2 regions of the Brucella oryzae genome follow, and region 2 is predicted to be linked to the other one. Evidence: riboswitches for the same ligand, from Rfam matches in the RefSeq annotation. Region 2 holds a riboswitch; the other holds the start of a gene.

Region 1 (5,699 bases), on a different contig from region 2:
TGGGGAATGACGAGACCGATAAAGCCGACAGAGCCGACGATGGAAACCATGACCGCCGTCATCATGGCGCTGACACCAATCAGCACCGCATAGACGCGACGCACCGGTATGCCGAGCGAAGCAGCGGATTCGGTTCCGAAGGTAAAGGCATCAAGCGCACGTGCATGCCACAGGCAGATGGCCAGACCAATCAGGCAGGCAGGCAGAGCAAGTGTGACGTCGGGCCAGCGCACGCCGGAAAGATTACCCAAAAGCCAGAACATGATGCCGCGCGCCTGCTCGGCATTTGCAGCCTTTGTGACGATGAATGACGTTAGCGCATTGAAAAGCTGTGAACCCGCAATGCCTGCGAGGATGATCGCGCTGCTGCCGCGCCCCGCTCGCAACGCCAGAAGGGAGACGAGGCCGAAAGCAACAATAGCGCCAATGAACGCACCCAGCGAAAGCGTCAGCACGCCAGCGCCTATGCCGAGAATAGCAACGCCGACAGCGCCTGTCGAAGCACCAGCGGAGATGCCCAGAATATACGGATCAGCGAGCGAATTCCGAAGCAGCGACTGCAGAATAACACCGGATATTGCGAGCGACGCGCCACAACATGCCGCGATAACCGCACGGCTGAGGCGATAGCTCCAGACGATCCCTTCATCGATGGGTTCGAGCGGATACCCGGCATTCCACACCCGATTGGCCACGGTCTTCGCGACCACATCAAGCGGTATTGCCGTTTCGCCTATCGCCGCTCCGAGCCAAAGGGCAAGAAGAAGCAGGACAAGCGAAAAGGCCAGGAAGAACACGCCGGAGCGTGCCCTTCCCTTCTGTTTGAAGCCTGTTGTCGCCGCCCGAACCGTCACTTGTTCAGGCCCGAGGCGGCAATGTCGGCAGCTAGCGTTTCGATGCCTTCGATCACGCGAAGCGACGTGCTCATCGACTGTGCATCCATGTCGAAGACATACTTGTCCTTGACCGCAGGCATCAGCTTCGTGACCGGATCGTTCTCGAGGAACTGGTGCTTGACGGCAATGTCGTCAGCCGGATAGCGACGGCGATCCAGTTTCGCAGCCACGATCATCGAAGGGTTCGATTTTGCAATCGTTTCCCATCCGACCGTCGGCCATTCTTCCTCGCTGTCGATCACATTCTTGATGCCAAGCACCGAAAGAATATAGGCGGGCGCGCCGAACTTGCCTGCAACATAGGGATCGGCATCGACCTGCGTGCTGGAGAACCAGACAACGGCGGAAAGCTTACCGCCAGCAGACCCAACCTTTTCGCGCGCAGCCGCTTCGCGCGCCTTCAGATCGGCGACGAGTTTTTCGCCCCGGTCCTGCACATTGAAGATTTCCGCCAGTTCGGTGATTTCCTGATAGACGATACCCATCTTGAACGCTGCTGTACGAACGCCGTCGCCGCCGCCGGAATTGTCCTTGCCAACGCAATCGGATGGCGAGGTATAGGCCGGGATGCCCAGCTCCTCGAACTGTTCAGGCTTTGCCACGATACCCGCCGGGCCGACATGCCACTGGAAATCCGCCGTCACGATATCCGGCTTCTGTGCCAGAACGCTTTCGAAGCTCGGATCGTTATCGGCGAGCCGCTTTACCTTGGAATTTACCTCTTCAAAGCCTTTGAGAACAGGCCCGAACCACACCGCCGTGCCGACAACCTTGTCGCCAAGGCCGAGGCTGTAAAGAATTTCTGCGCTGCTTTGTCCGACTGCAACGGCGCGGGTGGGTGCATGGTTGAAGGTTACCTCCCGACCGCAATTCTTCAGCGTCAGCGGATATTGCGTTTCCGCCGCCTGGGCGGCCAATCCGCCTGCGAGAAAAAATGCAGCCGCGCAAAAGGCGGCGCGAAACGGCATCTTGCCGAGAATATTCATGAAAGTCCCCGAAATGATGAGAGAAAGACGCCCTGTCAGGCGGCGGATAAAATCCGGCGCGGAAGACGAACAGGCATATCCGGGATCATACCGAAATCATGCGATGACGATGGGAGGAAGCGTCCTGCGACGCGGAAATCTGTCATAACCGGCTCCTGCTCCGGGCATCCCCGCCCGTGACAATGGACAACACTAGACGGCAGGTCTCCTGGCTCACGAATATCTGCTGTTCATCTGCCTTCCCGCGCTTCTCCGGCACAGTGGCATGACGCTTTGAACGTCACGAGGATGAACGGCAATCCGCTTACAGTTGCGGGGGCAGCCACGGTCTTGGCCCCTTTTCGGGTCGTCCTCACCGTGTTCCCTATTAATCCCCTTCACTCTCGGTCGGGGAACCGTCGTTACACTATTACGTTAGCCCGTTGTCACCGTCAAGCAGGTCTCGACGGCTATTTCCAGCGCGCAGTTTTCAATTGTTTCGAAAGCTAGTTACTTAAATTGCAGCCAAACTATTGTCGCTTACGCTGGCCTATTGAATTTGTTTTGGGCAATATCCATGTAGACAACTCCCGCTAGAGGAGCGGGACTTTGGGGAGGTCCGCCGGAAGGCGGCATACATTCTATCTGGGAGGACATATGCGTAGATTTATTCTGGCCCTGACGTCGGTGGCGGCGTTGGCGATGGCAGGCTCTGCTTCTGCAGAAGACTACAAAGTGCTGGCGCCTGCAGCACCTGGCGGCGGCTGGGACCAGACGGCGCGCACAATGCAGAGCGCGCTTCAGGACGAAAAGATTTCCGGCAGCGTTCAGGTCATCAACGTTCCGGGCGCTGGCGGCACCATCGGCCTCGCGCAGTTCGTGAACCAGAACAAGGGCGACCCGAGCCAGCTCATCGTTGGCGGCTATGTCATGGTCGGCGCTATCTTGACCAACAAGTCGCCGGTGACACTCGATGCCATCACGCCGATTGCACGCCTCACCGGCGAGTATGAAGCCATCGTCGTACCGGCATCTTCCGACATCCAGAATCTTGGCGATCTTGCCGCAAAGCTGAAGGCTGATCCGGGCTCCGTTTCGTGGGGCGGCGGTTCTGCGGGCGGCACCGACCACATCACCGCCGGCCTCTTTGCCAAGGCGGCAGGCGTCGACCCGACAAAGGTCAACTACATCGCTTTCTCCGGCGGCGGCGAAGCACTGGCGGCCATTCTCGGCAATCAGGTGACTGTTGGCATTTCCGGCTACGGCGAATTCGAAGCCCAGATCAAGGCCGGTACGCTGCGTATCATCGGCATTTCGAGCGACGAGCGCGTGGAAGGCATCGACGCACCGACCTTCAAGGAAGGCGGCGTAGATGTTTCGATCCAGAACTGGCGCATGGTGGGTGCGGCTCCCGGCATCACTGCCGAACAGGAAGCTGCCATCAATGCCGATATCGAGAAAATGGTGAAGTCCGAATCCTGGCAGAAGGCTCTGAAAGACAAGGGCTGGGCGGATACTTATCTCGCCGGTCCGGCATTCAAGGAGCAGCTGGCCAAGGACGTCGCCGCGACTGAGACCATCCTCAAGGAAATCGGCCTCGTCAAATGACCGGAACAGAACCGCAGGAAAAGCGCCGCCCGGAAGGGGCGGCGCCAGATTTCGCCGCCCTTGTCATCGCTCTCGTTCTTGCAGCCGTCGCCATTGCCATTGCATGGTCGACAACCTACGGCAACGACGTGACGAGTTATTCGCCGGTCGGGCCCAAAACCGTTCCTTATGTCGTTGCCGCCGGATTGTTCGGCCTCGCCATATGGACCGTATTCGAGGCGCTTCGCGGTGATTTTCCCGAGCGCGAGCATCAGGAAATTGCTCCGATGGCATGGATCATCGGCGGTCTGGCCATCCAGATGCTGACGATGAAGACTGTCGGCTTTTCCTTATCCACCGGCCTGCTTTTCGCAGCAACCGCCCGTGGCTTCGGCTATCGCAAGTTCTGGATCAGCGTTCCCGTCGGCATCGTCTTCGCCTTCGTGATCTGGTTCATCTTTGCGCGCGGCCTGCAGCTATCGCTGCCGTCCGGCTGGCTCGAACAATTCGTTTAGAGCATTCCCTGAAACATTGGAAATGCCCTAAGTCCTTGTTTTGTCGCATTATCCTACGCAAAACCGCTTCGCATTTTTGCTGGAAATGCTTTAAAGGCTAAATGCCATTATGGATACTGTCGCACTTCTCGCCAACGGGCTTCTGGTGGCGCTTGAACCATCGAATCTTCTGTATGCGTTAATCGGCGTCACGCTCGGCACAGCCGTTGGTGTGCTACCTGGCATCGGCCCGGCGCTGACCGTCGCGCTCCTTCTGCCCGTTACCTACAAGCTCGACCCCTCCGGCTCCCTCATCATGTTTGCGGGCATCTATTACGGCGGCATGTATGGCGGCTCGACCACATCGATCCTCCTGAATACGCCGGGCGAAAGCGCCTCCATCGTCACCGCATTGGAGGGCAACAAGATGGCACGCGCCGGACGTGGCGGGCCAGCGCTTGCAACAGCAGCCATCGGCTCGTTCATTGCGGGCCTGATCGCCACTCTGGCGCTTGCCTTCGTCGCACCATGGGTCGTGAAATTCGCCCTGTCCTTCGGACCGTCCGAATATTTTGCGCTCATGCTTCTCGCCTTCATGACGGTCTCGGCTGCATTCGGCGATTCCACATTACGCGGCCTGACATCCTTGTTCATCGGACTGGCGCTCGGCCTGATCGGCATTGATCAGCTGACCGGACAGGCACGCCTTGTCATGGGAACGCCCAACCTGCTCGATGGCATCAATGTCACCACATTGGCAGTGGCGCTGTTCGCCATCGGTGAAACCCTTGCGGTCGTGTCGAAGAAGCTTCGGCCAGAAGATGAAGTCATCGCTGTCAAGGGTTCCGTCTGGATGACCAGGAACGACTGGAAGCGCTCGTGGATGCCGTGGCTGCGCGGCACCGCCATCGGCTTTCCGATCGGAGCGATGCCGGCGGGCGGCGCGGATGTGTCGAGCTTCCTTTCCTATTCGGCGGAACGGCAGTTTTCGAAACATCCGGAAGAATTCGGCAAAGGCGCTATCGAAGGCGTTGCGGGGCCGGAGGCGGCCAACAATGCTTCCGCCGCCGGAACTCTCGTCCCGCTTCTGACGCTCGGTCTGCCCACCACCGCGACAGCTGCAATCATGCTCGCCGGTTTCCAGCAGTTCGGCCTACAGCCCGGCCCTCTCCTGTTCGTGACCAATGCCACGCTGGTCTGGGGTCTGGTGGCGAGCCTTCTTGTTGCCAATCTGATGCTGCTGGTTCTCAACCTGCCGCTGATCGGCCTGTGGGTGAAGATGCTCACCATCCCGCGCCACTGGCTCTATGCAGGCATTCTGGTTTTCGCAACGCTTGGAACAATCGGCGCGAATGCCTCCACCTCGATGCTGTTCGGCCTGCCGGTTTCATTCGAGCTTGGCCTGCTTCTGGCATTCGGTGTGCTGGGCTATGTGCTGCGGCGCTTCTCATACCCCATCGCGCCGGTTGTCGTGGGCCTGATCCTCGGACCGATGGCCGAAAAAAGCCTGCGTCAGGCCTTGCAGATCAGCCAGGGAAACCCGATGACTCTGGTGCATTCCTGGGTATCGATTGTGCTGATCGCACTGGCGATTGCCGCAGTCATCGTCCCCATGATCATGCGCCAGCGCGGCAAAGGCGAACTGCTGAGCCAGATGGCGACAGACGAAGACTAAAAACAAAAGCCCCGGAAATCCGGGGCTTTTTACTCAGATACACGTACGCTTACTTAATTGCTCAACCCTGAATACGACGGAA
Region 2 (5,699 bases):
AACAGATTTCCTTTCCACAAGTCATGTTCAAACTCTTCTGCACATCGGTGGGGTGGGCAGCGCTATCGACCGCCACCATTCGAAATCGTCCCGTAATTACGGGAGCTGCATTTTCTGAGTTCTGATTTGTAATGGAGACGCCAACGGTTACAGACCTGCGGCTAGCATTCAGAATATTGGCGGTAATTTCGAGAATAGTGCCAACCGCGACGGGACTGTGAAATTTGACCTTCAACACTTCTGCCATGACAACAGGTTTGGCTGTGTAAATACTCGCTGTGGCAAAGGCCGCTCTGGTGAGGATTTCAAGCGCATTGCCCGCATACAGCGTGCCGTAATGGTTGGCACGATCAGGGAAGACCATTTCCAGAAAATTGTAATCTGAATTCAATGACGTTTCAGTTGGAACACTCATGGATAATTCTGGCCTTGCATCACAAACGTTAATTCGCAATATCCACTTATGGGAAAAGCGGTAAATGACTGAAAATGTGTAGTTTAGCGAAGTTAAATCGGTGAATTTGCAAAGTTTGCGAAGTCATCTGCAGTTGATTGGAGGAGCCATGAAGAAGCCATTTGTAGGGCTGCGTCTGAAACGACTGCGCGAGGAACGCCAACTGACCCAGCAAGCGTTGGCAAATGCACTTGGAATATCTCTGAGCTATCTCAACCAGATCGAGAACAATCAGCGACCCATTACTGTCCAGGTACTATTGCGCATGAATGCAGCTTTCGGGATCGATGTTCAGCTTTTCTCCGGGCAAGATGATGGACGCATGATCGGAGAGTTGAGACAGGTATTCTCAAACCCGCTGCTAGGCGAGACGGTCAGCAACAGTGAGATCAGGGAGATTGCCAGCAATATGCCAGCTGTGGGGCGCACTGTTCTCCAGCTTTACAAGCAGATGCGAAAGGCGATTGAGCAGTCGGAGGCGCTCGCTATGCGTCTGGGTGATCCAAGGCAATCGTCATTGGAGCCCTTTCCTTCCATGCCTTATGAGGAAGTCCGCGACTATTTTTATGCGAGAAGCAATCACATCGCCGAACTCGATCTCTGTGCAGAGAAACTGGCTGGAGAACTTGGCATGCAAATTGGGCGATTTGATCAAGCCCTCGTGGAACGCCTCCATAATCTGCATTCCGTCTCGGTAAAGTATGATCAGTCCTTTGATTATCAAAGCTCATTGAGGCGTTTTGATCCGGCGTCCCGAACTCTTACGCTGTCCAATACGCTTTCTCCCGGACAGTCTGCGTTTCAGATGGCGACGCAATTGTGCTTCCTTGAACAGGCCGGGTTGCTCGACACTCTGACGGGGAAGGCAGGGTTCTCCAGCTCAGAAGCCGTTGCTCTTGCCCGCATTGGCCTCGCCAATTATTTCGCTGGCGCGCTGATACTGCCTTATAGGGCCTTCCTGCAATCGGCCGAACAATTGCACTACGATATTGATCTGCTCGGCCAGCGATTTGGGGTGGGTTTTGAAACCATTTGCCATCGGCTGAGCACCTTGCAACGACCGGGTGCGAATGGAGTACCATTCTTCTTTGTTCGCGTTGACAGGGCAGGCAATATCTCCAAGCGGCAGTCTGCAACAGATTTCCATTTCTCCAGAATAGGCGGCAGTTGTCCTCTTTGGACAGTATACGATGCGTTTTCTTCGCCGGGCCGGATTTGCACCCAGATTGCTGAAATGCCGGATGGACGGGCTTATCTGTGGGTTGCAAGAACGGTCACACATCATCATGGCGGATATGGTGCGCCGGACAAGACTTTTGCCATTGGATTGGGATGCGATCTCAGGGATGCGGAGCGTCTGGTTTATTCAAAGGGCCTGGTTCTGAACGATCTGAGTGCGCGAACCATGATTGGTGTGGGTTGCAAGCTGTGCGAGCGCCGCGAATGCAGCCAACGCGCCTTCCCCCCGATAAGCCATGAAATGCAAATCAGCGATAATGTTGCAGCGATTTCACCCTATGCGGCGAGCTGACGTAAAGGGGCATTTCTGACCCCTTTTGCCACTCCTTGATAAAAACTGAAAAAGAGCCCGTTTATTCGATAAAAGGGGAATGCAATGGATCTGGCAGATTTATTGGAACTGATAGAGATTATGGAAAAACGCCGCGTATCCAGCCTCGTTTATTGACCTGATGCGAAAGGTTTCGTTCAATGAAAACCGGATGTTGATGGAGGAAAAGTTTCAGGTGTTTTTCAATGGAAGTTTTGTAATAGGGCGCTGCTTACAATCCGGTATTGAAGTCTCATTGGATGAGGAAATTTTTGCGCTGGATGTGTTCATTCCACGAAAGACGCCAGCTCGACGCAGTTTTCGTAGAGCAGTCAACATATTAAAGAGCAGTTTTCAAACCGATGATAGGAACGTATTCTTATTCCATCCCACCGATAGTGAGTTGGGGTTATTCCTTGACAAGCTCCGCAGGATTGATCGTCGGGTCAGCGCAATTATCAACGCTCCGCTATCCAGCCGTTCGGTTGAAAATTTTCTCAATATCTCTGCCGAAGAATGCCGACGCTGGACAAAATCTGGCAAACTTCCAGGCCCAACAAAGGTTGCATCATCGCGGACAAAGAAGTCTTTTACCGTAACACTTTACCCTCCCTCTCTAATTCAGAATCTGGTCGTCCATCCTCATATCATCGAGGATTGGCGTCGCGAGGAGTTGGCTGATCCCGGAGAAATGTTTGCAAGGCTTGAGGCGGACTGATTTCCAAGTCGAAATGGCGTTTGGGCAGGCCTGACGATTAACTGCGATTTGCTCAAACATTGCTTGACTGATCAGGGAACAAAAACCTAGTGATCATTTCACGGTTCCTGGCGATGAGAATTGCCGGGATTAAAAGGGAACACGGTGAGGACGACCCGAATGGGGCCAAATCCGTGGCTGCCCCCGCAACTGTAAGCGGAGACCGTTCATCCGAGTGACGCTTTGTTTTTCGAGCGTCATGCCACTGCGAAAGTGGGAAGGCAGATGAGCAGTGCAAACTCTGTGAGCCAGGATACCTGCCGTATCAAACCGTCCAACTTCACGAGCGGGGAAGCTCGGAAAGGATCATTATGATCGCTTGCTACATCCTCCCAAAAGCTGCTCCGCTCAATTCATTGGTGGCGATGCACTCACATCTCCGCGAAAGGAAAGACTGTGCGCTTTAAATCTCTCGTTCTTGCTTTGGCGACGGCCTCTTTGCTGGCAACCGCAGTAACACCTTCATTTGCCGACAAAACCCGATATCCACTGACGCTCAAGAATTGTGGGCATGACATCACATTCAAGCAGGCTCCTAACCGTGTGGTTTCGGTTGGTCAGAGCTCGACTGAAATACTCTATCTCCTTGGCGTTGCTGAAAAAATTGTCGGAACGGCGTTGTGGATCGGGCCAGTTCTTCCCGGATTTGAAGAGCTGGACAAGAAAGTTCCACGTCTTGCGGATAACGATCCAAGCTTCGAAAGCGTCGTCGCAACGAAACCGGATATGATCGCCAATCAGTTTGAATGGCAGATCGGGCCACAGGGTGTTGTGGGGACGTCAGAGCAATTCGCGGAACTGAATATTCCAGTCTACACATCGCCTGCTGATTGCATTGGTAAGGACAATTCCAGCGGCGGCGATGGCTTGCGCACGTCAAAATTCTCGATGGACATGATCTATCAGGAAGTCTCCGATCTCGCCAAAATCTTCGACGTGCAGGAAAAAGGTGACAAGCTCGTAGCCGAACTGAAGGAGCGCGAAGAAAAGGCCAGAAACAAGATTGCCGGATTAAAAGGCGAAGCGTCGGCGGTCTTCTGGTTTTCCAGTGCCGAATTGGATATCGATCCCTACGTTGCGGGTCAGAGCGGAGCCCCCGGTTACATCATGTCGACGCTTGGGGTGAAGAACATTATCGCCAGCGAAGAAGAATGGCCAACAGTTGGCTGGGAAACCATTGCAAAAGCCAATCCGACGATCATTGTTGCTGGAAAGATGGAACGCCGTCGGTTCCCGGCAGATGATGTTGCAGTCAAGCTCAAGTTTCTCGACACGGATCCGGTCACAAACCTGATGCCTGCTGTCAAGGAGAAGCGAATAGTGGAGATGGATGCTCAGGCAATGAACCCGACGATCCGCACGATTGAAGGGATCGAAGTCCTGGCAGATGCGCTTGAAAAGGCAGGCTTGTCAAAATGAGCGGGCTTTCGAAAGTAGGAATTGTCCGAGCGACGGCCCTGGCATCTCTCTTGGTTATGAGCAATCACTTGCCTGCCTATGCGGAAACCATTGAAGTCAAGATGCTCAATCGTGGGCAAAATGGTAGCATGGTGTTCGAACCAGAGTTTGTCAGCCTGAAACCAGGCGACATTATTCAGTTCAGGGTCGGCAACAAGAGCCATAACGCGGCATCCATTCCGGGAATGTCTCCGGAAGGCTATGCCGGGTTCAAAGGCAAGATTGACCAAGAAATTGCTGTGACCTTTGATGAGGCTGGCTTCTATGGCATCAAGTGTTCGCCCCACATTGGTATGGGAATGGTGATGATCGTAAAAGTAGGCGATGCAGCCGTTACTCCTGATTTTATCCAGGCGGATTTACCCCAACGGGCCAAGAAGCGTTTTCAGGAGATACTGGATCGGGCAGGCGAGAAACCGCAGTAGTCTTGAAACCACGAGATACCTCGTGTCGGTTTCCGGCACGAGGTCATTTTTGGAATTTAAGACTGCGCGGAAACCCTGTAATTTCCCAAATGAGGAGGCTCAAGGGTGAATTTTAGTTCGCTGCGTCGGTCAATGTGCGGCACTTTTATTGGATCTCTTTTGGGTGGGATTCAGATTTGCTTATCGAAATCGACACAAGTGTCGACACGAGATCCTGCCAGATAGGAAAAGCGTCCGAAATCCTTATATCCCAATGCTCTCCAGAAACGGAGCGTATTTGTCGCCTCTGCATCGGCATGCAAGTAACATTTATGGTATCCTAGCTCATACGCATCAGTTTCCAATGCCTTTACAATTTGTCGTCCAATTCCCCGACGGCGATATGAAGAATCGAGATAAACGCGTACGATCTGGCACACCTGTGCTTTATATTCATACCTCGTTTGTAGTCTGCTTTGGGTGGTTGGCTTGTAACTCAAATCATACAATCCACCTGCGGCTATAATCTTGCCCGTTTCCCCACAAGAAGCCCTATAGAACCTTCCCCTGTTGGGTGTGGAAAACCAGTTCAAATCGTTAGAAAGCAACAATGAGTCGAGGTCGGCATGCCACTTTTCGTTATACTCGATTGCATATTGTTCCTTTATCACTCGAAGACAAAAGGCTCTGATTTCTTTTCTCAATATCAAAGGCGTAAATGAACTCAGTGGTGTTAGCTTCAAAGCTATTTCTTTCAAGATCCAACAATGGCGTAGAAGTGGCTAATTTAGCTATCCATAACGGGATGGTGAAAGATAGGGAGTCTGATTTAGCCCCGCTCAAATTACTAACCGAGGCAGTAGAAAACCACATGCTTCACTCCCTTGGCTTAACGACGCTTAAAAGAGCGTCCTCATTGATTGCTCCATTTTTTCTAATCGATCCGCTATGAACAGGACAGCACTTTCCTTTCTCTGACTATTTTACATGTTTTCTTGAATCCAGATGAGAAGGCTGCGTAGTGCTAACGGTATCCCAGCCTGCTCATTTTCGATGTGACAGCTTTTCTACCGGGAT

The links. Region 2 has a riboswitch for cobalamin ahead of JNC70_RS15995 (ABC transporter substrate-binding protein). Riboswitches for the same ligand answer to the same signal wherever they lie in the genome.
Region 1: linked by a shared signal. The riboswitch ahead of JNC70_RS01585 (ABC transporter substrate-binding protein) and the one ahead of JNC70_RS15995 (ABC transporter substrate-binding protein) in region 2 are both predicted to bind cobalamin.

The regions. Positions count from the first base shown of each region.
Region 1 covers NZ_JBHEEO010000001.1:343,609-349,307, forward strand. Annotated here, with positions in the region: gene JNC70_RS01580 (FecCD family ABC transporter permease) at 1-854, opposite strand, end outside; gene JNC70_RS01585 (ABC transporter substrate-binding protein) at 851-1,882, opposite strand; cobalamin riboswitch at 2,064-2,297, opposite strand; gene JNC70_RS01590 (Bug family tripartite tricarboxylate transporter substrate binding protein) at 2,519-3,469, shown strand; gene JNC70_RS01595 (tripartite tricarboxylate transporter TctB family protein) at 3,466-3,963, shown strand; gene JNC70_RS01600 (tripartite tricarboxylate transporter permease) at 4,073-5,617, shown strand; gene JNC70_RS01605 (hypothetical protein) at 5,679-5,699, opposite strand, start outside.
Region 2 covers NZ_JBHEEO010000016.1:25,428-31,126, forward strand. Annotated here, with positions in the region: gene JNC70_RS15980 (acyl-CoA thioesterase) at 1-415, opposite strand, end outside; gene JNC70_RS15985 (short-chain fatty acyl-CoA regulator family protein) at 564-1,985, shown strand; gene JNC70_RS15990 (hypothetical protein) at 2,176-2,721, shown strand; cobalamin riboswitch at 2,806-3,039, shown strand; gene JNC70_RS15995 (ABC transporter substrate-binding protein) at 3,184-4,179, shown strand; gene JNC70_RS16000 (pseudoazurin) at 4,176-4,643, shown strand; gene JNC70_RS16005 (GNAT family N-acetyltransferase) at 4,814-5,293, opposite strand; partial or broken gene JNC70_RS16010 (IS6 family transposase) at 5,698-5,699, shown strand, end outside.